DNA from 2 places in the Paenibacillus sp. FSL R7-0312 genome. Region 1 is predicted to be linked to the other one. Evidence: a T-box and tRNA genes for the amino acid it is inferred to sense, from the RefSeq annotation. Region 1 holds a T-box; the other holds one or more tRNA genes.
The links. A T-box is a leader RNA that pairs with one kind of tRNA and senses whether it is charged. The one in region 1 lies ahead of MKX70_RS26170 (tryptophan--tRNA ligase), so its partner is inferred to be a tRNA-Trp.

Region 1 (12,117 bases):
AGGAAGCTGAAGAGCTCCCAACGGCTGCAACAGCCCACTTCCACCAGAATCAGGTGCACTTTTACCCCCGAATTACCTCTTTAGCGGCAAACAAGTGGATAAAGGTATCTTAATTAGCCCAGTTCCGCGGGATATACGGAAGCAAGTGGAAAAACAGCATCTAATCTAGTTCGTTTTTGCTACTGTCGATGAATTGGGCAAATTTAAGTGTTGTTTTTCCAACTGTTGGTATAGATGCTACCATTCGTTCATCAGCAAGTGGAGGAAATCCAACTAATTCCGCTTCCCCTCCCCTCTGAGCTTATCCAGTTCGTTCTAATCACCCTAACGGGTGAATTGGTTTTCTAGCCAGCGGTCATTTGTCCGCTGGCTCTTCTTTTCTAACCCATGATGAGCAGGATTCTCTAAAAAACTAATATACTATTCAATTGCCCCTTCAACGCGGTACTTTTTCTCCCATTCGGATACAGTACTGGAGTCCATCCTGATCAGCTTAACCGGGAGGAATTCGTTATCCTCCTTCATCCCACCACTGCCAGGCAGAAGCTGCAGTCCTTTAATTCTTCGCACCACTTCCTCATCGGTATCAATATCCCCGGACTCTTCTTCGGGTACGACAATAAGCGGAATCTCCTGCCTGATACTGGTGACCGATCCTACACAGTCTTTGTATGACAGTTCAACAGTAATATAGTGCATCCCGCAGGGGATTGGCTCCAGTGTAAAAATTTCGAGGAACAGATCCGCTACAGCCAGCGGATCAAGAACCGATATCACCCCTGCGTTGTCCTCGTCGGTACCATTTAGATTACGCATCCGGTGAAGTCCTGCCGGCAGAGTAATCTGCACCCGGGCATTCTGGACTGAACCCAGCGGAGTAATCTGAAGCCAGAGATGATTCATGCCTTCTTCATTTTCAATTGCAGATTTAGCGTAGCGGACTTGTATCATGAGTGTCCCTCCTCCTTAAGTAACCGGGTGACGGTTTCGATCATCTTATCTTTCAATGCTGGCGGGATACGCGGACTCACCGAGAGAATCACATCTTCATTGACAACAAACATTTCGTTTCGGATCATCTGGTCTGACTGATACAAACGCAGGTTCTCACCAATCTTAATCACTTCATCCATCGCCAGATCCGCTAATTTCTCTTGAGCCGAGGAGAGTGTGTCGCCGCCCTTGGACAATACCAGAATGGCGCGTAAATAATGCAGATGCTTATCCGTATACGCCCGCTTGTTGCCAACCAGCTCGAGCGGTGGAAGCATACCAATCTGTGTGTAGTACCTGACCGTCCGCAAATTCATTTGCGGATCTTCGCTTTGCAGTACTTCGGCTACTTGCTAATGCTCCTCATTTCCTCCTTTGGCCCGTCTGGGGAAATCCAGGAGATTCAGCAGGATTCATCCACAACAAACGAAAATCATAATTTACTAAATACCAAAAAACCAGCTGCAGCGCAGCCGGTCGGTTACTGTTCATATTTTCTTTATCATATGGTATTCAGAGCGTTATTCATTTACCGCTAAGCGCACGTATCTTATTTCGCATGGACTCCTGATGGCTGGCAAACTGCTTATGTCGATGTCCATTGGCGCCGGAAGGATGAGGGAATCCCCACAGACAATCTCGTGCATCCAGCACCCCGTCCGCCGCAAGCTGCTGAAGCACCTGCTCTACATTTTTGCCCAGAGGTATGATTATCGGCTGATTCATGAGACTGAGTTCATCTTGCAATGAGCGCAAAGCAGTCTGGTTCAGAAAAGGGTTGGTCAACAGATGGGGATGGGTTCCGTTATAATTATTCCCCGCTACAAAAACCGGAAACCGCAGCAGAGAAGTGGTATGCAGCAGCTCATGCTGATCCTGAAACAAATCCCCGCAAGATTCGGCACCCAGATATCGATGCAGTTCAAGCGCGTCCAGCATGTCAATTAAATGGGTTCTCATGGTGCCGGCGAAGCCGGCCGCTTCTTTCGCCAGCCTGCACACTGCCTCATCGGAGAGTCCAGCTTTAAGACCGGCTTTGGCTGCCTGCAGCGCTATCCTCAATTGTGTCCATCCGGGCGTGATTCCGATAATCACTACTTTGGCAGCAGGATTGACATACTCGTTGTGTGGAGCGTAATACATTTCAAGAAGGCCGCTGCGCTTCATGAGCAGATCACTGGCCAGCAGTTCCGCTTTAGACAGCTTTTTATCTTCCGGGAGCTCAAGAATCGTCTGTCTATACTTGTTCAAATGACCGGAAATAAGCATGCATCCACTCCTTTCAAGAAATCTCAGGGTATAACCTGTGCTTAGTGCTCCGCCAGTTCATACAAAGCCGGGTCTACTTCCCGGATGAAAGGCGTCCATTCCCCTGTCGTGTACAGCTGAAGCACATGCATCGCCCTTGTACATGCGGTATAGAAAAGCTTCCGCTCGCTCTCCCTCTGATACGTCTGCGGGGAAGCATCGTAGATCAGCACAGCGTCGAACTCTACGCCTTTGGCCAGATAAGCAGGAATCACCTGTACCCCTTTCTCAAAAGTAGGCGTGTTCTTCGTGATCAGCCGCAGCTCAGCGGCACCTCCGGCGGACAACAACCTATACGCTTCTATACTCTCAGCCGCAGTCTTCGTAATCACGGCAATTGAAGTGTACCCCTCCTCGTGAAGCGTGGCAAGATCTTTCACTATGTGTTCGGCCTTCGTCTCATGGCTCTCCAGCTTAGTTAGAACAGGCTGTCTGCCTCTCCGCTCAAAAGGGACAATCGACTCACCGCCGGGCAACAGCGGCTTCGTGAACTCCACGATCTCAAACGTCGAGCGGTAGCTGCGCACCAGCCGGTACTGCGTAGTCTCCGCCGCTCCATATAGCTGAACCAGCGGTGAACTCTCACCTGACAGATTCGTCGCCTGTGTGAAGATCGCCTGGCCGAAATCACCAAGGACCGTCATACGGGCGCGGGGAAACAGCTTTTTGAGAAACTCATACTGGAACATGGAATAGTCCTGGCCCTCATCAACGAAAATATGCCGCACCTGCGTATTCGTCCGGACGCCTTCGATCAGCTCTTTTAAATACAGATAGGGTGTCGCATCTTCATAAAAGAGTTCCTGCCCGCTCAGCTTATCCTTAGTCTGCGCACAGATCTCCGGCCAAAGCTCCGGCATCTCCGCTTCACCTGTCATTTCCCTGTAGGCCTGTTCATCAGTGAAGAGCTGGCAGTATAATCCGCTCATGTCGATAAATGTGAACCGCTTGATTCCCCGTCTCAGAGGTCTGAACTGCTCCTTCACGATCATCTGGCCCAGCAGCTCTTCCTCCCGTTCGGCGTAATCAAAATCACTCTCATCCAGCTCACGTTTGTGCACCAGCATTTCCTGAAGCCGGAGGTATTTCTCAGCAAAGCCAAACACCCCCTTCTCTCTGTGCAGCATGCCGTATACCTTAGCGTATTGCTCATTATCGAGGTAATTCATCTCCTCCTGTACCCAGGACGCTCCCTGCTCCTCCTTTTGCAGTCTGGACAGCTCTTCCAGCAGCCATTTCTGCACCAGGGTGACGCGGTTCGGCAGACGAATCGAAGGATCATAGCTATACAGCCTGGTCTTGATCTGCTCTCCTGAGATCAGCACGCGGTCCCCGAAACAGATGTCGTTAAACCGCATGCCCTCTTGCTTCAGCCACAGCGAATAGCCCTGAAGTGCCCTTAGGAAGGCTTCCGATGCCTTATACTCAATGGCCTGAAGACGGGAGCCATAACCCCTGTCCTGTTCCCCGGTCAATACATATTCAATCTGATCAAACGGATCTTCAAGCCGGAATTCCGGACTTAGCCAAGTTTCCAGATATTCCTGAAAGGTCGTCTGCTGCATATTCTCTTCACCCAGTTCGGGGAGAACAGTAGACACATAGCTGTTGAACATCGGGTTAGGGGAGAACAGCACGATCTGATCCGCCGAGAGCCGCTCGCGGTGTTTATACAGCAGGTAAGCTACACGCTGCAGCGCTGCTGATGTTTTGCCGCTGCCGGCCGCTCCCTGCACAATGAGCATCTGGCTGTTATCGTTGCGGATGATCGCATTCTGCTCCGCCTGGATGGTTGCCACGATACTTTTCATTTGGGCATCCGCACCCTTGCCGAGCACCTGCTGTAGCAATTCGTCGCCGATCGTTACATTCGCATCGAACAGATGCTGAAGCTCGCCGTTACGGATCTGGTACTGCCGCTTCAGACTCATGGTTCCGCTGATCCGTCCTCCCGGTGTGTCGAAGGCTGCTTTTCCCGGCGGATAGTCATAGTACAGGCTCGCAATTGGAGTGCGCCAGTCATAGACCACAAAGCTCAGTCCGTCAATATCGACGAAGGAGGAGACCCCGATATAGACCTGTTCTTCAGCACTCTGCCCATCCTCATGAAAATCAATCCGCCCGAAATAAGGGGACGGCAGCAGCCGCTTCATATTCTTCCACTGCTGCAGCTTCCGCGCGTGGCTGCGTTCCCGCTCGGATAAGACGGCATCCTGCTGAGTTATGGTGAAGAAGCTCTCTTCGAAGTCTTCCTGGGTGCTGGTATTCACCGTTACCTCTTCCCAGAATCTTTTGCGGATATCTGTTGCCTGCTCCTTTAGCCGGCCAACCTCCGGCTCCAGGTTTGCGATCCCCAATTTCAGCTTTTCTTTTACCTGCTCCAGCCACTCCTGTTCCTGCTCCCAGCTGCTTATCTTCTCCATCACCCGACCACTCCCTTTTCTTGAATGATATTCCTTATCCTCCCCGCTGAAATAATCCCAAACTGGCAGGTTGACAAACCGGATGTCCATTTGCTATAATTAAAATATAAGTAAGATGCATAACCTCCGTTCTTTTTTTGAAAAAATCAACAGTTCTTTAACATTAACATATTACTTCTTTGTATGCAATACTTCCCGATACATAATTAACCCTGGCGCTTGCGCCAGGGTTTTGTTGTTCAGATATAAGAAACGGAGTATAACAGACTTCCTACGGCTGCCTGTTTACCAGCACAGCCTTAAACCGGGCGCTCTATGCTAAAAACCTCACCAATCCCCGCATAATTATTCCCTGCCAGGCGGCTTACCGCCCCTAATTTCACCGGATCAATTCTTCCCTGTTCGTAGATATCCTCATCGATATGAAACTGTACAATCCTGCCGATAATCAGGTCATTATTAGGCAGCTCCAGGCAATGCTCAAGTGTACATTCCATCCGCACCTTCGCTTCCTTAACCCCCGGAACAGCAATCTGCAGGCTATCTACCGGCGTCAGTCCCGCTAAAGCTACTTCACTCTGGTCCAGAGGCAGGGGCGCTGCGGTGATATTTACCTGCCTGACATTCTGCTGATCCACAATATGAACGACAAACTCCTTCGTCTGCTTAATATTCCGTGCCGTATCCTTGGACTGGCCCGCAGCATGCTGAATCGAGATGGAGATCATCGGCGGATTGGAGGAAACAATATTGAAATAGCTGAACGGCGCACCATTCAAGCTCCCCTCTCCCGACATCGTCGTGACAAAAGCAATCGGCCGCGGGATAATGCTCCCGGTGAGAAGCTTATAATTATCTCGCTCGGTATTCTGCAGTGGATCAATTGAAATCATGATTGTGCCCCCTCTTCATTTGAAGCTGAATTAGTCAAGTGTTCTTACTGTGAACGGCAGCAATACCTGTTCGAGCTGTTCTCTATGCGGCTCATATTGTTCCGGCAGCATCAGGTGGCTACCCATTGTTTCCGGCGATTCATCATGGGCGAAGCCTGGAGGATCAGTAGCAATCTCAAACAGGATCTCCCCATGCTCTCTGAAATAGATGGCATTGAAGTAATTCCGGTCCTGAACTGGCGTTACTCCATATCCATTATCATGCACAACATCCTGCCATTCAAGCTGATCCTGATCATCCTTCGCTCTCCAGGCAATATGATGCACGGTGCCGACACCCATTTCGCCGCGCTGCACCGCAGTTACCTTGAGTTCAACTACATTTCCGATGTCCGCAGTAGAATGGTAACGGGCGACATCGCCTTCTTGTCCTACGAATGTAAGTCCCATCACCTTCTCCAGCAGCTCCGCCGTTTGTTCCGGATGCGTGGACAGCAGTGTAGCACCACCGAAGCCCTTGATCGCAACCTCTGGTGTTACCCCGCCGAAGGTCCATTCGTTACGTTCTCCTGCCTCCCGTTCCACCAGTTCGAGATGAAGACCATGCGGATCATCGAATTCCAGGTACTGCTCGCCAAACCGCTCCATTTCGGTAAAAGCAACCTTAAACTTCGTCAGTCTTTCTCTCCAGAAAGCCATCGCCCCTACCGGAATCACATATGAAGTAACGCCGACCTGACCCCCGCCGATTTTACCCTGATACGCATCTGCCCAAGGGAAGAAGGTGATAATGGTCCCCGGCTTGCCAACATTGTTGCCGAAGTAAAAGTGATACGTTCCGGGATCGTCGAAATTGACGGTTTGCTTAACCAGCCGGAGTCCCAATACGCCTGCATAGAAATCCATATTTTCCTGCGGATGGCCGACAATTGCGGTGATATGATGAATGCCCATAGTTTGTTTATTCATTTGAATTCACTCCTGTTTTGATAAATTTTAAGTAGCAACTAGTACAGCTTATAATATCTTTACTTTAAGATATTAGGTTGAATATTATCTTTAAGTTAAGATAATTTATATTCTCACTTTACTTTTTATTAATCCGCTTGTCAAGCGTTTGTCTATATCTCTTACGATTTACAATCCTGCACAAAATGCAACATTCTCCTCCTTAAAACGTCCCTAATCGAAAATTTTCATACAACAATCCCTTGAAAACTTAGTTACTTATGAATCAAAGTTGCAATAAATACAACATTTTATAGCTTCATCTCTTAACGTTAACGTGAACCTTAAACAAGCTTTTTTTCATAAAAGCACAACGTCAGCTTGTCATTGATCTCTTTGGTCTCACCTGTTCTTCTGTAACCCAGCTTCTCATACAAGTAGCAGTTTCTTTCATCTTGCACGATGGTAGCCAGCCCCCAAGACTTAGCGTCAGCATAGATGCGCTCAATCTGGGTGAAAACTTGCTGGGCAAGTCCTTGACCCTGATATTCCGGCAAGATGAATGTTGTGCCGATCCAGTAATGATTATCCCCTTTCTTCACGACTCTAATACTACCAGTCGCAACACCGGCATTCCGGATGATGTAATAATCTACACATGCTTGATTGAACCGCTCCATTACTCTTTCTAGGGTTTCATTGGCCGGGTTCGTATCATGATCCTGATATTTCTCGAGTAGGGGCAGGAACGCCCGGGTTTGCATTTCATGAATCGCCGCCGCATCTTCCACTACCGCTTTACTTAATGTCACTTCCATCCTATGTACCTCCAGATTTTATACAAAATATACATAATCCAAGTGTTCGCCATCCAATCCGGCAATATGATTATTCGGTCTTCTACGCGCCAGGGTGAATCCGATACGCTCATACATCCGCCGGGCAGGGATTAGATCATCATTCGTTGTTACAATAATTTTACGGACTTCTTTTTGGAGGATTCTATTCACTGCTTCTTGAAGCTGCATCTTACTGTAACCTTTACCTTTGTGTGCTGAAGCAATGCAGTTGTGGCCTATTTCCGCAACCTCTGGCAGGTTCCTCGGGTCCCAGGTAACAAATCCGATGGCTTCACCGTTTAGCGTTGTGATGAATCCGTATTTTTCGGCAATTTGCAGATTATCAAAGAAAAAGTTGTCAAATTCCCGCCATTCAGCAAGGCAGCTTTGCTCATACCGGCAATTAAAGGCATAGGCATCTTTCAATAATTCAAAGAGTGTTCCCCGCCCGAACTCACTTATTTTCCTAAATTCTATTCCCATGTCCCTCCCCATTTCCTCTTCAAATACACTTCCAAACATTACAATGAAATACATCATTCCACCATGATATATTGCATGTAGATTCTTGAATGCAAACAGGCGGAACTTCACTAAGGAAGTCCGCCGTTTACACTTATTTCAATAACACCGGCTCCAGCAGGTTCAAATAATACAGATTACCGCTGCCTTCCGGATGATCATTACGGATATGCTCTTCCAGGCAGAGCCGTCCGCGGTCAGAGCGGTATTTCTTACTTTGTGATAACTGATTCATCAGTGTCTTCCATGATCCGCCAATGTCGTCGCTGCTTTCCAGCATAGCAAATAATCCTCCGGGCAGCGTCATTTCCTTAAAGGGCTCCGGCACAACAACGCCCTCAGGAATGGTCGCACACATTCCATAGCCATAAGGTTTGCCGGCACTGCCGGGCATAGGCTTCATGTTCCCGCCGAAGAAACGCGCCGTGCCGAGCAGATTCGCTGACCTCAGCCAATCCATCAGCGGCCCCATCACTTTGTCCTCGGGGGATACGTCCACGACAATATGAAAAGCGACTCTCATGGGTGCTAAGTCAATGATTTTGAATACATGCTGTTCCGTTAAACTGCTCATAAATACAGCCTCCGTCTCCATAAGGATATCATCCAGGACCAGATTTCCTTCATTCTGCCTCTCCAGGTATTCCAGGACCCGGGTCAACTGCTTCTCAACAAGCCCTACCTGTTCTCTTTGCTTCTTAAGAGAGTTCACTTTCTTCTCTATGACTTTACTAAGTCCGGCTATTGATTTCGCTATAAGGACAGTCTTTATTTCTTTGATCGGAATGTCCATCTTCCGCAGCATCGCTGTTATCCGAATACATGCCAGTGCATGTTCGTCGTACACACGCCAACCGGAGGAAACATCTCTATCGCTTTGGAATAACCCTTCCGCTTCCCAGTGGCGCAGCGTACGGCTCGTCAGCCCCAGCTGCTCCGACATTTCTTGTATAGCAACAGATCTGTTCATTTCGCTCTCCTCTCTGAGATCTCATAGCTATCGTATCACTTGACGCTGCGTCAATATCAAGAAGTAATCCTGGTGTGCCCGAAAAAAGTCATCTCACCCATCTCATTCTCTGCGATCCTGTAGGGATGGGTCTGGTCATAATATCTTTGGACAAATACTCCCTCACCTACTGGATAGAGCTCAATATGAAAATTGCCGGAGAATCTCGTGAAATATAATTTTCCGTTTATGATTTCTATCTGGATTTTGTCTTCCAGAAATTGGAGTTATTATAATCATATTCTGTACCCGCCGGCTTTGTGGGCTTCTTGTTGATATACTGCTGGAAGTACTCCGTCTGTGAGTAATTCATTCTGTTATATCCGCCGAAAAAATCATTCTCAAAATTATAAAAATTATATAAACCGGATGTGTGTGACAATAAATGATGTACGGTAATAGACTCATCAATTTTCAGATCTGCAGGTAGGTATAGCTGTGCGGATTGATCGATATCCAGCACCTGCCTGTCACATAGAAGCATAACTGCAAAAGCCGTAAACTGTTTAGACATGGAAGCAAGTGAGAAGCATGAATGCATATCATTTTTAATTCCAAACTCAATACTCGCATAGCCGCAGGCCTTCTCAAAGAGTACTTCGCCCTTCCGGGTAACTTGAATAACCCCGTAAAAATCCCACAGCTTCAGGTACTCATTCGTATAATCCTCAAGCTTTTCACGTAATGTCCGCACGGACTCACTCCCTAATCTGTTTTAACTATCAATTGACATTCACCCTTAGATGTTGTAAAAATACAGTAATACAATATTATACAACTTTGCAATGACGAAGAGAGTACGCATAACGAATACTCCAGAGAGCTGATGGCCGGTGCGAATCAGTGTAGGGATTATGCCGAAGTGGGCTTCTGAGCATCCAAACCGAACCTTCAGGAAGTAGGCTTTGGCGAAGGTCTCATCGTTACAAGAGACGCGTATTCAGGGCATATAGCGATGTCGCGATACGTTTAAGCGGGTCCGGATCACAATCCGGGCTAATTAAGGTGGTACCACGGGGTTCTCTCGTCCTTTTCAGGATGAGAGGACCCCTTTTTGATACATAAACGGAGGGATAACATGAGTAAGGAAATTGTATTAACCGGAATTAAGCCTACGGGCAAAGTCCATCTGGGGAATTACATCGGAGCGATCAAGCCTGCACTGCAACTCGCCGGGGCCAGTGATTGTACTGCGCTTTATTTTATCGCTGACTATCATGGATTAACTTTCATACAGGACAGAGACGAGTTTCGTAATCTGTCTTATGGTATCGCAGCTACATGGCTGGCACTGGGACTGGACCCGGAGCGGGTAATCTTTTATCGACAATCTGATGTGCCGGAGATCTTCGAGCTTCACTGGATTCTATCTTGCCTGACGTCCAAAGGTCTAATGAACCGTGCCCATGCGTACAAAGCCATTCATGAACAAAATATTCAATCAGGCGTGGATGCGGATACCGGAGTCAATATGGGCCTGTTCACTTATCCGGTTCTGATGGCAGCGGACATTCTGCTGTTTCAATCAGACAAGGTCCCTGTCGGTAAAGACCAGATTCAGCATGTGGAGATCGCCAGGGATATTGCCGAAGGCTTCAACCGGATTTATGGGGATACCTTCAAGCTGCCTGATTATAGGGTCGATGAGAACACATCCGTGATTCCAGGGCTGGACGGGCGGAAGATGAGCAAAAGCTATAATAATACGATTCCGCTGTTCGAAACACCAGAGAACCTGAAGAAGCTGATCAGCAAAATCAAAACAGACTCTACACCTCCCGAGGAACCGAAAGACCCGGATACGTCTAATATTTTCTTGCTGTACAAAGAGTTTGCGGCTCCCGCTCAAGTACAGGATTTCAGGAACCAATATCTAAGCGGCATCAGTTGGGGTGAGGCTAAGCAGGAGCTGTTTCAGGTGGTTAATGCTGCACTGGAGGAACCCCGGAACAAATACAATGAGTTAATGGCAGCGCCAGAGCAGATCGACGCGATCCTGAGTGAAGGTGCCCGGAAGGCAAGAGCCCTAGCTGCACCTCTGCTTGCCCAGGTCAAATCCAGGATCGGACGATATAAATAGATCCATGGAGCGGAGTTTAGCCTAAGCGGGTGATATGGTAAAATTATCAAGTCCATACATGATATAAAATAGACTGGTGGGAGGAATATCGGTGACCGTACGTAACTCAACGTATAATTTCCAGAATGTCAGTAACGGATATGGATGCCATCCTCCAGCCCGTTCCCCGGATGCGCATGCGATGCTACTGTTTTTTATGGCCTGCGTTACTAAACCTTAATAGATTAACATGAGGGGCTATGATGAGCTTTGTTCATAGACAACACAAAGAAACCACTTCTTTGAAAGGTTTAATCCTATTTTAAGAGTGGTTTCTTTTGTGTGCTACAGCCTCTGAAACAACCGCTCCCCGCTAACCCGTATATACCTGTACATTCCGGCGCAGCCCCCTGCCATTATAACTGCGTATATCAGCATAAGGAGATTTCCATTCACATTACTAAGAAGCATGAATAGAGCCGCTGGAGCGGCCAGACTGATGAATCCGAGAATCATCGACACCAGCACTGCTGCACTCTGCTTGATTACCGCAACCTCATTTGTCCATTCCAGCTTAGGCAGCTTCAGGTTCACAATAACGCCCAGCATGGCAGAGTAACAAGCGTAGATCACTGGGATCACAAGCATTAATATACTTTCGGCCCATCCAGTCCCCAGTGTATAGATAAGCAGTACCCAGCTTACGGCAATGACTGGCAACGTAAGGGTGAGATTCACGGCAACTTTACTGAGGATAATGGTAGGTTTAGAGACGGGCGAGCTTTGTAAAATCCACAGATGATTCCCTTCAAGCGAAATCGAACTTGCCGTGGTGCAGCTAATACTCACAAATAAGGAAACCACAAGCGGACTCAGCGTGCTCAAATACTGTGATAATTGCGGAATTTCAAGCAAGGCTCCGAGCTTCTCTGAACTGACGAACAATAAGGAAACCGACATTACCAGTAACAGAACCATACCAATGCCTGTGTTCAGCACATAATTAGTAGAACTGAAGTAGCGGCGCAGCTCCTTGAGATACAACGCCTTGAATGCAGAATTTGCCTGCAACGGCTTCATAGTATATTTGCTGCCTGCGTGGCTGGTCATTAGTCCCGTATGG
Region 2 (12,117 bases), 3.6 Mb from region 1:
GGCAAAAAGAAAACACCGCCAGCTTTAGACGAAAGAGGTCTAGAGCCAGGCGGTGTTTTCTTTAACTACCTCGCAATTGGGCTTGCCTTTTTACCCATCATATAAATTCCAATCCAGGCAAACATTAATACTATCTGAGCTAGAACGACCAACCACAGTACTTCCGTGTAGCCTCCTATAAGGCAAAATATAGTATTAACCAGGGGGAACCCCAAGAACGTAAACATGATCGGAAAATCTTTTTTGGGAGTGATTGAATAATTAACCTTCCGGTCCCAGAACTTTAGGAAAGCTAATGCTAAAACTCCGATTGTAATTACAGAAAGTGCAATCAAATTCACCCATTGCATATTAGAGGTTCTTTCGAAGAATGGCCCCATATAATTAAAGAAGTTAGATAAAGGTGAGAACATACAAGCCAATGACGCAATTGCCGCCAGAAACGGATAAATGTAACCAACGGATTTACTGTAGCCTTTCTTTTTATGCCACCATTCACCAATTAGAATAAAGACTGTCCAATATCCCGCTATATAAATCCATCCTGTAAAATTCATCACAGGTTCCCCATAGATTTGAGGTTCACCGGCCAGCGGATAATACGTCCATCTTGCAATGCTTCCTTCCATGGTCTGAAATATCTGTTTAACGGCCACCGGATCCAATGAAAAGTCAAACACCATAGCGCTTAATCCCGTAATAAAGGGTTTAGTCCAGGACGGTATATTTACAGACTTTAGAACACGCAAAGTTGAATAAATGATCAGAAACTCAATTATAGGGACAGTAATAGGTATATTAAATAACATTAAAATACTCCGCCCATAGGCGTAGAAACCTTCCCCAAGAGATGACGCAGTAATTTCAAAAACAGCTGCGTAAAAAAACACAAAACCTATAAATTGCATTAGAACCGTTTTAGGATGTTCTTCCTTATCAAGGATATAGAAAACCATTAGAACAGCAGCAATTAATACCATAATATCTTGAATAATCCATACAGGGACTACAGTTATATCTCCCATATTTTACCTCCATTTAATTTAATTTGAATCGAACGTTCAAATAAATTATAATATCACCATGTTAGTAAAACAACAGGCTGTTCGTTTGAATTATGTTAGTTATCATACAAATCACATTAGTTTTGTTCATTTTTTATTTTATATGGGGAGGATATTATGGCAGACAAAAAAGCAGATCACAGAGTGAGATATACAAAAATGGTTATAAAAGAAAGCTTGTTGAAGCTTTTGACAGAACGGTCTATCAATAAAGTTACAGTGACCGACATTTGCAGCGAAGCAAACATTAATCGCAACACCTTTTATTCACACTATGCTAATCAGTTTGAGCTTCTTTCAACGATCGAGAATGATCTTTACGAAGAAATTAAGCAACTTGGGATTAATTCTTCTGACGTTAAAACTCCTGAAAAGCTATCTTATGAATTATGTAAATATATAAAAGCGAATAAAACGATTTGTGAGGTTCTGTTCTCAGAGCATGGCGATAAAGAATTATTAGAAAGAATCCTTTATATCAGTCACGATTTAACCATTGAGCGATGGAAGCAGGAATTAAAATATTTTGATCCACAATTATTTGAGTCTTGGTATACGTTTGCCGCTCATGGCAGTATAGCCATTATAAAAAAGTGGGTGAGTAGTGGTTTGAAGGAAAGCCCCAGTAAAGTTGCAGCTTTTATTGATAAAGCCACAGAGGCAGTATCCAAAGCATTTTATTCCGAAGAATTATAAATTATTTAAAATGAAGCGGACGCTCATTTTTGAGGGCCGCTTCTCTGCTCTTCTGCTGAAGACCAGGCAAGGGGATGGGACTTATGTCTGCTCCTCCAGTATTTTGGGGTCAGTAATAAGAAAAGTGATTCAGCATACCGATAAGTTCGAGAGCCTGGAGGTCAGAACATGGTTTTGGAAACGAAGCAAAGATGCGGCTTTTATCTCGACTCCTATGACCTGATTTATCAAGCCATTGCCAATCAGGATGGTCATAAAGCTGAGGAAGCTGTCCGTCTCCAGAACCGGTATTCGCAAGCAAGCGACACTCTGGTTCATGATCGTAGGAATTATTTTTATCGCAGCGAATTTGCGTGCTCCCCTCACATCGGTGGGACCATTGCTGTTCAGTCGTAATCGGGCGGAGTGACCTTGTATGTTGGAACTGCAATTCTGAGGTTTGCTATTCCCCTATGTAATGTATTACTTCCGAGCCTGATCAAACGGGAGTTTCCGCAGCAAATGGGTACTATGGACAGTGGGATATTCTGTTTCCCTGAATCTATGCGGGGCGGTAGCTTCCGGTATTAGTGTTCCCTTAGCTGTGGGGGCAGGCATGAGGTATCGTTGGTCTAGGTGCGGCTAGAAATCAATTTGTTGGTTCTGATAAAGATTGCCTGGATCTTGATAGTTCTACGCATAACTGGAGTAAGAGAATACAGCTCAAATAAAAAGAAAAAAGAGCCCACCAGAGAATATCTCTGATGAACTCTTTTAGCAGATACCGGCGAGAGGACTCGAACCTCCACGGTTTCCCACTCGATTTTGAGTCGAGCGCGTCTGCCATTCCGCCACGCCGGCATATACATATTATTTACAATTGATTCTAAAATAAAATGGAGGTGCCACCCAGATTTGAACTGGGGATAAAGCTTTTGCAGAGCTTTGCCTTACCACTTGGCTATGGCACCAAAAAATGGAGCGGACGACGGGAATCGAACCCGCGACCCTCGCCTTGGCAAGGCGATGCTCTACCGCTGAGCCACGTCCGCATATAATGGCTGGGGATATAGGAATCGAACCTATGAATGACGGAGTCAAAGTCCGTTGCCTTACCGCTTGGCTAATCCCCAACATTTGATTTAATAAAATGGGGCGACTGATGGGTCTCGAACCCACGAATGCCGGAACCACAATCCGGTGCGTTAACCCCTTCGCCACAGTCGCCATATGAAGCTTATTTAATTGCAATGCCTTATAACTCTTATAAAAGAAATGGGGCGACCGATGGGTCTCGAACCCACGAATGCCGGAACCACAATCCGGTGCGTTAACCACTTCGCCACGATCGCCATATTAAATTTTATAGGATATTACTTGGCAGGGGCAGCAGGAATTGAACCCACACCAACGGTTTTGGAGACCGTTGTTCTACCTTTAAACTATGCCCCTAAAAATGGTGGAGGCTGATGGATTCGAACCACCGAACACGTACGTGAGCAGATTTACAGTCTGATGCGTTTGGCCACTTCGCTAAGCCTCCGAGGATGGTGCCGGCGAGAGGACTTGAACCCCCAACCTACTGATTACAAGTCAGTTGCTCTACCAATTGAGCTACACCGGCGTATTAAGTTGTAAGAAATATGGTGGCGCGGGAGGGAATCGAACCCCCGACACAAGGATTTTCAGTCCTTTGCTCTACCGACTGAGCTACCGAGCCGAACATTTTTTCATAAAGATGGCGGAACCGACGGGATTCGAACCCGCGATCTCCTGCGTGACAGGCAGGCATGTTAGGCCAACTACACCACGGTTCCAAATTGGTTGCGGGGGCAGGATTTGAACCTGCGGCCTTCGGGTTATGAGCCCGACGAGCTACCGGGCTGCTCCACCCCGCGTCAATGTTAAAGATCTATTCTATTAAAAGATAGATGGTGGAGGCTGAGGGGTTCGAACCCCCGACCCTCTGCTTGTAAGGCAGATGCTCTCCCAGCTGAGCTAAGCCTCCATATATGACTCGTATGAGATACTCTCCACTCCGTTACGAGATTGCGATGTATTCCTTACGATGCCTATGCTTCAACGAACCCAGGGAATTCTCATCCCATTAATCGAAGAAGAAATTGGTGACTCGTATGGGATTCGAACCCATGTTACCTCCGTGAAAGGGAGGTGTCTTAACCCCTTGACCAACGAGCCATGCTGTTAACTACTTGTAAAGTAAAGCTACGGAGAGAGAGGGATTCGAACCCTCGAGACGCTTGTGGCGCCTACACGATTTCCAATCGTGCTCCTTCGGCCAAACTCGGACACCTCTCCAAATGGCTCCCCGAACAGGACTCGAACCTGTGACAACTCGATTAACAGTCGAGTGCTCTACCAACTGAGCTATCAGGGAATATACATATCAAGCTTGATCGCCTGAAAACTGAATCCGAAACGAATCTGCGCTCTAAGAAATTTGGATAAGCCCTCGACCGATTAGTATTGGTCAGCTCCGTGCATTGCTGCACTTCCACCTCCAACCTATCTACCTCGTCGTCTTCAAGGGGTCTTACTAGTTGGGAAATCTCATCTTGAGGGGGGCTTCACGCTTAGATGCTTTCAGCGCTTATCCCGTCCGTACGTAGCTACTCAGCCATGCTCCTGGCGGAACAACTGATGCACCAGCGGTACGTCCATCCCGGTCCTCTCGTACTAAGGACAGCTCCTCTCAAATTTCCTGCGCCCACGACAGATAGGGACCGAACTGTCTCACGACGTTCTGAACCCAGCTCGCGTACCGCTTTAATGGGCGAACAGCCCAACCCTTGGGACCTACTTCAGCCCCAGGATGCGATGAGCCGACATCGAGGTGCCAAACCTCCCCGTCGATGTGGACTCTTGGGGGAGATAAGCCTGTTATCCCCAGGGTAGCTTTTATCCGTTGAGCGATGGCCCTTCCATGCGGTACCACCGGATCACTAAGTCCGACTTTCGTCCCTGCTCGACTTGTAGGTCTCGCAGTCAAGCTCCCTTATGCCTTTGCACTCTGCGAATGATTTCCAACCATTCTGAGGGAACCTTTGAACGCCTCCGTTACTCTTTAGGAGGCGACCGCCCCAGTCAAACTGCCCGCCTGACACGGTCCCCGTACCCGCTTAGGGTACTAGGTTAGAACCTAGATACGATCAGGGTGGTATCCCAACGGCGCCTCCGCAGAAGCTTGCGCTCCTGCCTCAACGGCTCCCACCTATCCTGTACAGATCGTACCCAAATTCAATATCAAGCTGCAGTAAAGCTCCATGGGGTCTTTCCGTCTTGTCGCGGGTAACCTGCATCTTCACAGGTATTAAAATTTCACCGGATCTCTCGTTGAGACAGCGCCCAAGTCGTTACGCCATTCGTGCGGGTCAGAATTTACCTGACAAGGAATTTCGCTACCTTAGGACCGTTATAGTTACGGCCGCCGTTTACTGGGGCTTCGGTTCACAGCTTCGGGTTGCCCCTAACCACTCCCCTTAACCTTCCAGCACCGGGCAGGCGTCAGCCCGTATACTTCGCCTTGCGGCTTCGCACAGACCTGTGTTTTTGCTAAACAGTCGCTTGGGCCTTTTCACTGCGGCCCCCTCGGGCTATTCACCCTACCGAGGCACCTCTTCTCCCGAAGTTACGAGGTCATTTTGCCGAGTTCCTTAACGAGAGTTCTTCCGCGCGCCTTAGAATTCTCTTCTCGCCTACCTGTGTCGGTTTGCGGTACGGGCACCTTCTCCTGGCTAGAGGCTTTTCTTGGCAGTGTGAGATCATGACCTTCGCTACTACAATTTTCGCTCCCCATCACAGCCCAGCCTTATTGATGTGCGGATTTGCCTACACATCAGCCTCACTGCTTAGACGGACACATCCATCAGTCCGCGTCACTACCCTCCTGCGTCACCCCATCGCTCATAGCGGATTACGGTGGTACAGTAATTTCAAACTGTTGTCCTTCGACTACGCCTTTCGGCCTCGCCTTAGGTCCCGACTTACCCTGAGCGGACGAGCCTTCCTCAGGAAACCTTGGGCTTTCGGCGGATCAGATTCTCACTGATCTTTTCGTTACTCATACCGGCATTCTCACTTGTATGCTGTCCAGCGCTCCTTACGGTACACCTTCAACCCACATACAACGCTCCCCTACCCCAGATACAAAGTATCTAGCCATAGCTTCGGTGGTGTGTTTAGCCCCGTTACATTTTCGGCGCAGAGTCACTCGACCAGTGAGCTATTACGCACTCTTTCAATGGTGGCTGCTTCTAAGCCAACATCCTGGTTGTCTGTGCAACTCCACATCCTTTCCCACTTAACACACACTTGGGGACCTTAGCTGATGGTCTGGGCTGTTTCCCTTTTGACAATGGATCTTAGCACTCACTGTCTGACTCCCGGCAAGAAGTTAATGGCATTCGGAGTTTGACTGAGCTTGGTAACCCTTGCGGGCCCCGCACCCAATCAGTGCTCTACCTCCACCACTCCATTCACCGAGGCTAGCCCTAAAGCTATTTCGGGGAGAACCAGCTATCTCCGAGTTCGATTGGAATTTCTCCGCTACCCCCACCTCATCCCCGCATTTTTCAACATGCGTGGGTTCGGGCCTCCAGTGCGTGTTACCGCACCTTCACCCTGGACAGGGGTAGATCACACGGTTTCGGGTCTACGTCCACATACTCATTCGCCCTATTCAGACTCGCTTTCGCTGCGGCTCCGTCTTCTCGACTTAACCTTGCATGTTAAACGTAACTCGCCGGTTCATTCTACAAAAGGCACGCCATCACCCAGTAATAGGGCTCTGACTTTTTGTAAGCACACGGTTTCAGGTTCTATTTCACTCCCCTTCCGGGGTGCTTTTCACCTTTCCCTCACGGTACTGTTTCACTATCGGTCGCCAGGTAGTATTTAGCCTTAGCAGATGGTCCTGCTGGATTCATACGGGGTTTCACGTGCCCCGCACTACTCGGGATCCGTCTCGGAGAGAACACAGTTTAGGCTACAGGGCTTTTACCTCTATCGCGGGCCTTTCCAGACCTCTTCACCTACCATATTCCTTTGTAACTCCATGTGAGACGTCCCACAACCCCAAGGGGCAAGCCCCTTGGTTTAGGCTGTTCCGCGTTCGCTCGCCGCTACTGACGGAATCACTATTGTTTTCTCTTCCTCAGGGTACTTAGATGTTTCAGTTCCCCTGGTCTGCCTCTGCGTATCCTATGTATTCAGATACGAGTAACTGCGAATTACCACAGCTGGGTTTCCCCATTCGGACACCCCCGGATCAAAGCTTGCTTACAGCTCCCCGAGGCAGTTTCGTTGTTCGCCACGTCCTTCGTCGGCTCCTGGCGCCTAGGCATCCTCCGTGTGCTCTTATTAGCTTAACCAATCGCTCCGGTATTGGCTCATTCGCTCATCTTGTTTTAAACAGCGCTTCCGGATGAATCCGTCCGCTAGTCTGTTTAAAGCCAAAAGTCGCTCATAATCCAAAACCATCGCTCAGCATGACTAATAACTATTTCAACTTGCTTACACAAGTTTCAGCTAAAAGATGTTCTAAAACGCAAATTCGTTTCGGTATCCAGTTTTCAAGGATCAAGGTGCTGAAATTTCGGGACAATCACGACTGTGATGTTCGAAAATTCAGACAGTTTAAAGATGAGAGCTTAAACTCTCAAAACTGACCAACGAGTGAGTGTTTGAACCCTAAGGTTCATTGTGGAAGCTTTAGCTTCCGATTTGAATGTTTCCGTTGCAGGAAACGATTCTCCATAGAAAGGAGGTGATCCAGCCGCACCTTCCGATACGGCTACCTTGTTACGACTTCACCCCAATCATCTACCCCACCTTCGGCGGCTGGCTCCCTTGCGGGTTACCCCACCGACTTCGGGTGTTGTAAACTCTCGTGGTGTGACGGGCGGTGTGTACAAGACCCGGGAACGTATTCACCGCGGCATGCTGATCCGCGATTACTAGCAATTCCGACTTCATGCAGGCGAGTTGCAGCCTGCAATCCGAACTGAGACCGGCTTTGCTGGGATTGGCTCCACCTCGCGGTTTCGCTTCCCGTTGTACCGGCCATTGTAGTACGTGTGTAGCCCAGGTCATAAGGGGCATGATGATTTGACGTCATCCCCACCTTCCTCCGGTTTGTCACCGGCAGTCACTCTAGAGTGCCCAGCCTTACCTGCTGGCAACTAAAGTCAAGGGTTGCGCTCGTTGCGGGACTTAACCCAACATCTCACGACACGAGCTGACGACAACCATGCACCACCTGTCTCCGATGCTCCGAAGAGGGGCACTATCTCTAATGCTTTCATCGGGATGTCAAGACCTGGTAAGGTTCTTCGCGTTGCTTCGAATTAAACCACATACTCCACTGCTTGTGCGGGTCCCCGTCAATTCCTTTGAGTTTCAGTCTTGCGACCGTACTCCCCAGGCGGAGTGCTTACTGTGTTAACTTCGGCACCAAGGGTATCGAAACCCCTAACACCTAGCACTCATCGTTTACGGCGTGGACTACCAGGGTATCTAATCCTGTTTGCTCCCCACGCTTTCGCGCCTCAGCGTCAGTTACAGCCCAGAAAGTCGCCTTCGCCACTGGTGTTCCTCCACATATCTACGCATTTCACCGCTACACGTGGAATTCCACTTTCCTCTTCTGTACTCAAGTCACCCAGTTTCCAGTGCGACCCCAGGTTGAGCCCAAGGTTTAAACACCAGACTTAAATGACCGCCTGCGCGCGCTTTACGCCCAATAATTCCGGACAACGCTTGCCCCCTACGTATTACCGCGGCTGCTGGCACGTAGTTAGCCGGGGCTTTCTTCTCAGGTACCGTCACTCCGGTAGCAGTTACTCTACCGGACGTTCTTCCCTGGCAACAGAGCTTTACGATCCGAAAACCTTCATCACTCACGCGGCATTGCTCCGTCAGGCTTTCGCCCATTGCGGAAGATTCCCTACTGCTGCCTCCCGTAGGAGTCTGGGCCGTGTCTCAGTCCCAGTGTGGCCGTTCACCCTCTCAGGTCGGCTACGCATCGTCGCCTTGGTGAGCCGTTACCCCACCAACTAGCTAATGCGCCGCAGGCCCATCCCCAAGTGGCAGATTGCTCCGCCTTTCATTCTCTCTTCAGGAGAGGAAAGAAATTATCCGGTATTAGCTACCGTTTCCGGTAGTTATCCCAGTCTTGAGGGCAGGTTGCCTACGTGTTACTCACCCGTCCGCCGCTAAATTCATTTGAAAGCAAGCTTTCAAATGAACTCCGCTCGACTTGCATGTATTAGGCATGCCGCCAGCGTTCGTCCTGAGCCAGGATCAAACTCTCCAAATTGGTTTTAGAAAGAGCGATTGCTCATTTTGAAACATCTGACGAGAATTTTCATTCTCTTTTTTGGATCTCGCCGAAGCGATCTCCCACTCACTCGTTGTTCAGTTTTCAAAGATCAATGTCTCATCTTTTGTCGCCGTTATTTGTTTCAGCAGCGACCTTTATAATATATCACAGCGCCCTCGTTTTAGTCAACCTTTTTTTTGATTTCTTTTTTTGGCTGATTTACGACTGCTTTGCAGCGCATCGTTATGTCAGAGGGACGAGTTATAATTTATCACATAAGTTGCGTCCTAGTCAACCCTAAATATTCCCCTCATTATCTGCGCTCATGCAGCAAGGAACAAATAAAAAAAGAGAGTACACTACCTCTCTCCATCCTCCTGCTTACTTTTTCTATTATAGGTCTATTCATGTCCGTGGACAGCCACCTAACTAAAGGGTATACCGAATTGCATGTCCGTCCCCGGCCTCTACAGCCCAAGAAGTAATTTCTCTAATTAATGAACGCGATACAAGCTTGCGCAGAACAAGCGGTAGCTCTGCCTGGAGCTGGCTCAGTCCTGAATGCTGCAGAAGTTCCTTGATACTCCAAGCCTCCTTGCGGCTGCTCAGGATATGGAGCAGCATGGCGCAACAATCCGCCATTTTTGACATTAACGCAAACTCGCAGGCCAGCAAAATCAGTTCGACTCTCTGCTCCAGCGTTTCTGTACTTACTGTCAGTTCTTCATATAACTTATGAACCGGAGAATTCAAATTTTTGACCTGTCCCCACACTGCGGGCTCCGGAAAATATCCGGCCTCGCTCACTTCAATACGTGCCCAATGATACAGAGCGATCAGCACGCAGTTATAAGCATCCATAGTACAGCCTGCTTCAAGGTAACGTTTCGACTTCACATACATATGTAGGAACCGGGAGAATTCCATAAACAATACCCGCTCTTTCAGCGGACCTTGGAACTGAATGAGTTCCTTCCGCATCTCCGCCAATATTCCCTTAGGGTCCCAGATCACCTCACCGGACATTAAACTGGTAAGGAGTTCATTATTGTCCCCTGCCATCACAGCGCGTTCCAAAGCAGATAGACCCACATGCACGGATTGCGTCCGCCGGTCCCCGGCAATGGTGTGGGTTATAATTCGCTCTGTCTCCTGTTCCTCATGCAGCATGAGCACCATCATATCAAAGTCATGCAGCAGCGCGCTCTGAAATGTATCATTGCCTCTTTGCCGCAAAGCAACGGCTCCAAGAACATTCTCATCAAATGTCTCCCCACTTAATAGGGTCAAATTGGACAGTTCCATACTTCCCTCCATCAAATTTGGCGATTTTGCATCCAGTCAGTTATAATTCTCTTTACATAAATGATATTCTACATATTCATGTCAGTTCCTCCTGGATAACCGAACTATATTTCAGTTAGGAGATAATACTCATGAAATTTAAATCGGCCAAAATCAACGCTTTTCGTACATGGGGACTGCTTCTTACGATGCTGGGTATGGGCCTTATGATTATGGGAACCGCAGGCATTGTATTCTGGGGGTCTGCAGGCAAGGTTGTCGCTGCTATCGGTCTCGTCATTGGTCTAATCTCCATGATGGCCAGTCTGGCCATCTACTTCTGGGCGGGCATGCTCTCAACCAGTGCTGTCCAGGTGGAATGTCCCGAATGCCATAAGCTGACCAAAATGCTTGGCAAAACGGACCGCTGTATGTTCTGTCACACCATCCTCACGATGGACCCTGCACAAGCCACAATTACCGCTGAAGAACTTGAAGTCCAGCAATTGAAGCAATAATCGAATTCATATGTCTTTACAGAAATAATCTCCTGCCGGATACAAACAAAAACGGGTGTCGTCCTCTACTGGACGACACCCGTTTTATATTTAATCCCCCTAAGCATTATTCAACAATCGCTTTGAGTGCTTCCCACGCTTCCGGATTGGCAAAGCTCCGATTCCATGAGGCTACCCCGCCAAGGCCGAAGGACTGCGCCAGATCGACTCTGGCTGCCAGCGAAACTTTATCCTCAATCCATATTTTGCGCAGAGCACCCTCTTCTTTGTATTCCACATAATTCTGTCCTGCTTCCTTATCAAGAACCGGTGTCAGCTTCTTCTCGGCAAGTATCTCCTGAACCGCATTCATACTGACGGCCTTGGAACTTACTTTGTTTTCACCTTTCTCGGTCTTCTCGGTCCAGATACGAGTGTACAATGGCACCCCCAGAATCAGCTTCTCGGCAGGCACTTCATCCTCTTCAATAATCCGGCTTATAGAATTCCTCACCCACGGCAGGGAAGCTACAGAACCGGCAACCGGACTGGCCGCCCAATGCTCATCGTAAGCCATCACGATCAGGAAATCCGACACGGCTCCAAGCGCCCGGCGATCCAGGAACAAGGACCACATTTCACTGTTTGATTTCGGTGTTACATCAATAGAGACAATCAGATTCCGGCTCTGTGCCATGGGCTTCAGTTCCCGCATGAACTGGGTTACATTAGGTCCGTCCTTGGTGTATACATTCTCAAAGTCGATATTAATACCGTCCAGGTTGTACAGATCCGCATACTTCAGCATTTGCACAATTGTATTCATCCGTCTGTCATACGTGGATAGTGCCTCCGTAGTCAGGTCTGCCTCAAAGCTGTTGCTGAGCAGTCCCCATACCTCCATGCCCTGGGTGTGAGCCCACTCTACATAGGCGCTGTCAGCCTGGCTGCGTACATTACCATTAACATCGATAATGCTGAACCAGGTTGGACTAACCACATTAATTCCTGGCAAATCAGCAAATTTCGCAGGATTCGGCTTGCGTTCGTAGACTGCCTCCCAGAACATATTAACGGGCTTTCCTTTCCAGCTGCGTTCGGCACGGGTAGGAGCCACAGGCTGCTGCACTACTGTCCTATTCCCGTCTGCTAGAATATCGTCCGCCTTGACGAAGCCTGTATATCCGCTCTCCAGCTGCACATACAGCCAGCCTTTGATGTCTGAATTCCAGATTCTCACTGTGGCTCCCGGCGGCAT

Region 2: it encodes a tRNA-Trp, which carries the amino acid that the T-box ahead of MKX70_RS26170 (tryptophan--tRNA ligase) is inferred to sense. The anticodon was not compared.

Annotation. Positions count from the first base shown of each region.
Region 1 is NZ_JBBORE010000001.1:5,905,031-5,917,147, forward strand. Features, by position in the region: gene MKX70_RS26120 (hypothetical protein) at 421-951, opposite strand; gene MKX70_RS26125 (MerR family transcriptional regulator) at 948-1,310, opposite strand; gene MKX70_RS26130 (hypothetical protein) at 1,519-2,262, opposite strand; gene helD (RNA polymerase recycling motor HelD) at 2,304-4,724, opposite strand; gene MKX70_RS26140 (flavin reductase family protein) at 5,024-5,617, opposite strand; gene MKX70_RS26145 (ring-cleaving dioxygenase) at 5,648-6,586, opposite strand; gene MKX70_RS26150 (GNAT family N-acetyltransferase) at 6,910-7,383, opposite strand; gene MKX70_RS26155 (GNAT family N-acetyltransferase) at 7,402-7,998, opposite strand; gene MKX70_RS26160 (MerR family transcriptional regulator) at 8,021-8,896, opposite strand; gene MKX70_RS26165 (serine hydrolase domain-containing protein) at 9,132-9,629, opposite strand; T-box leader at 9,712-9,970, shown strand; gene MKX70_RS26170 (tryptophan--tRNA ligase) at 10,014-11,015, shown strand; gene MKX70_RS26175 (hypothetical protein) at 11,340-12,117, opposite strand, start outside.
Region 2 is NZ_JBBORE010000001.1:2,330,872-2,342,988, reverse strand. Features, by position in the region: gene MKX70_RS10340 (carotenoid biosynthesis protein) at 66-1,025, opposite strand; gene MKX70_RS10335 (TetR/AcrR family transcriptional regulator) at 1,182-1,760, shown strand; gene MKX70_RS33405 (hypothetical protein) at 1,929-2,156, shown strand; partial or broken gene MKX70_RS10330 (MFS transporter) at 2,077-2,367, shown strand; tRNA gene MKX70_RS10325 (tRNA-Leu) at 2,522-2,600, opposite strand; tRNA gene MKX70_RS10320 (tRNA-Cys) at 2,637-2,710, opposite strand; tRNA gene MKX70_RS10315 (tRNA-Gly) at 2,717-2,791, opposite strand; tRNA gene MKX70_RS10310 (tRNA-Gln) at 2,798-2,872, opposite strand; tRNA gene MKX70_RS10305 (tRNA-His) at 2,891-2,966, opposite strand; tRNA gene MKX70_RS10300 (tRNA-His) at 3,016-3,091, opposite strand; tRNA gene MKX70_RS10295 (tRNA-Trp) at 3,118-3,191, opposite strand; tRNA gene MKX70_RS10290 (tRNA-Tyr) at 3,197-3,282, opposite strand; tRNA gene MKX70_RS10285 (tRNA-Thr) at 3,288-3,363, opposite strand; tRNA gene MKX70_RS10280 (tRNA-Phe) at 3,384-3,459, opposite strand; tRNA gene MKX70_RS10275 (tRNA-Asp) at 3,479-3,556, opposite strand; tRNA gene MKX70_RS10270 (tRNA-Met) at 3,561-3,637, opposite strand; tRNA gene MKX70_RS10265 (tRNA-Val) at 3,672-3,747, opposite strand; tRNA gene MKX70_RS10260 (tRNA-Glu) at 3,864-3,938, opposite strand; tRNA gene MKX70_RS10255 (tRNA-Ser) at 3,969-4,058, opposite strand; tRNA gene MKX70_RS10250 (tRNA-Asn) at 4,062-4,137, opposite strand; rRNA gene MKX70_RS10245 (23S ribosomal RNA) at 4,201-7,129, opposite strand; rRNA gene MKX70_RS10240 (16S ribosomal RNA) at 7,518-9,075, opposite strand; gene MKX70_RS10235 (nucleotidyltransferase-like protein) at 9,508-10,383, opposite strand; gene MKX70_RS10230 (DUF2614 family zinc ribbon-containing protein) at 10,515-10,880, shown strand; gene MKX70_RS10225 (glycosyl hydrolase family 18 protein) at 10,987-12,117, opposite strand, start outside.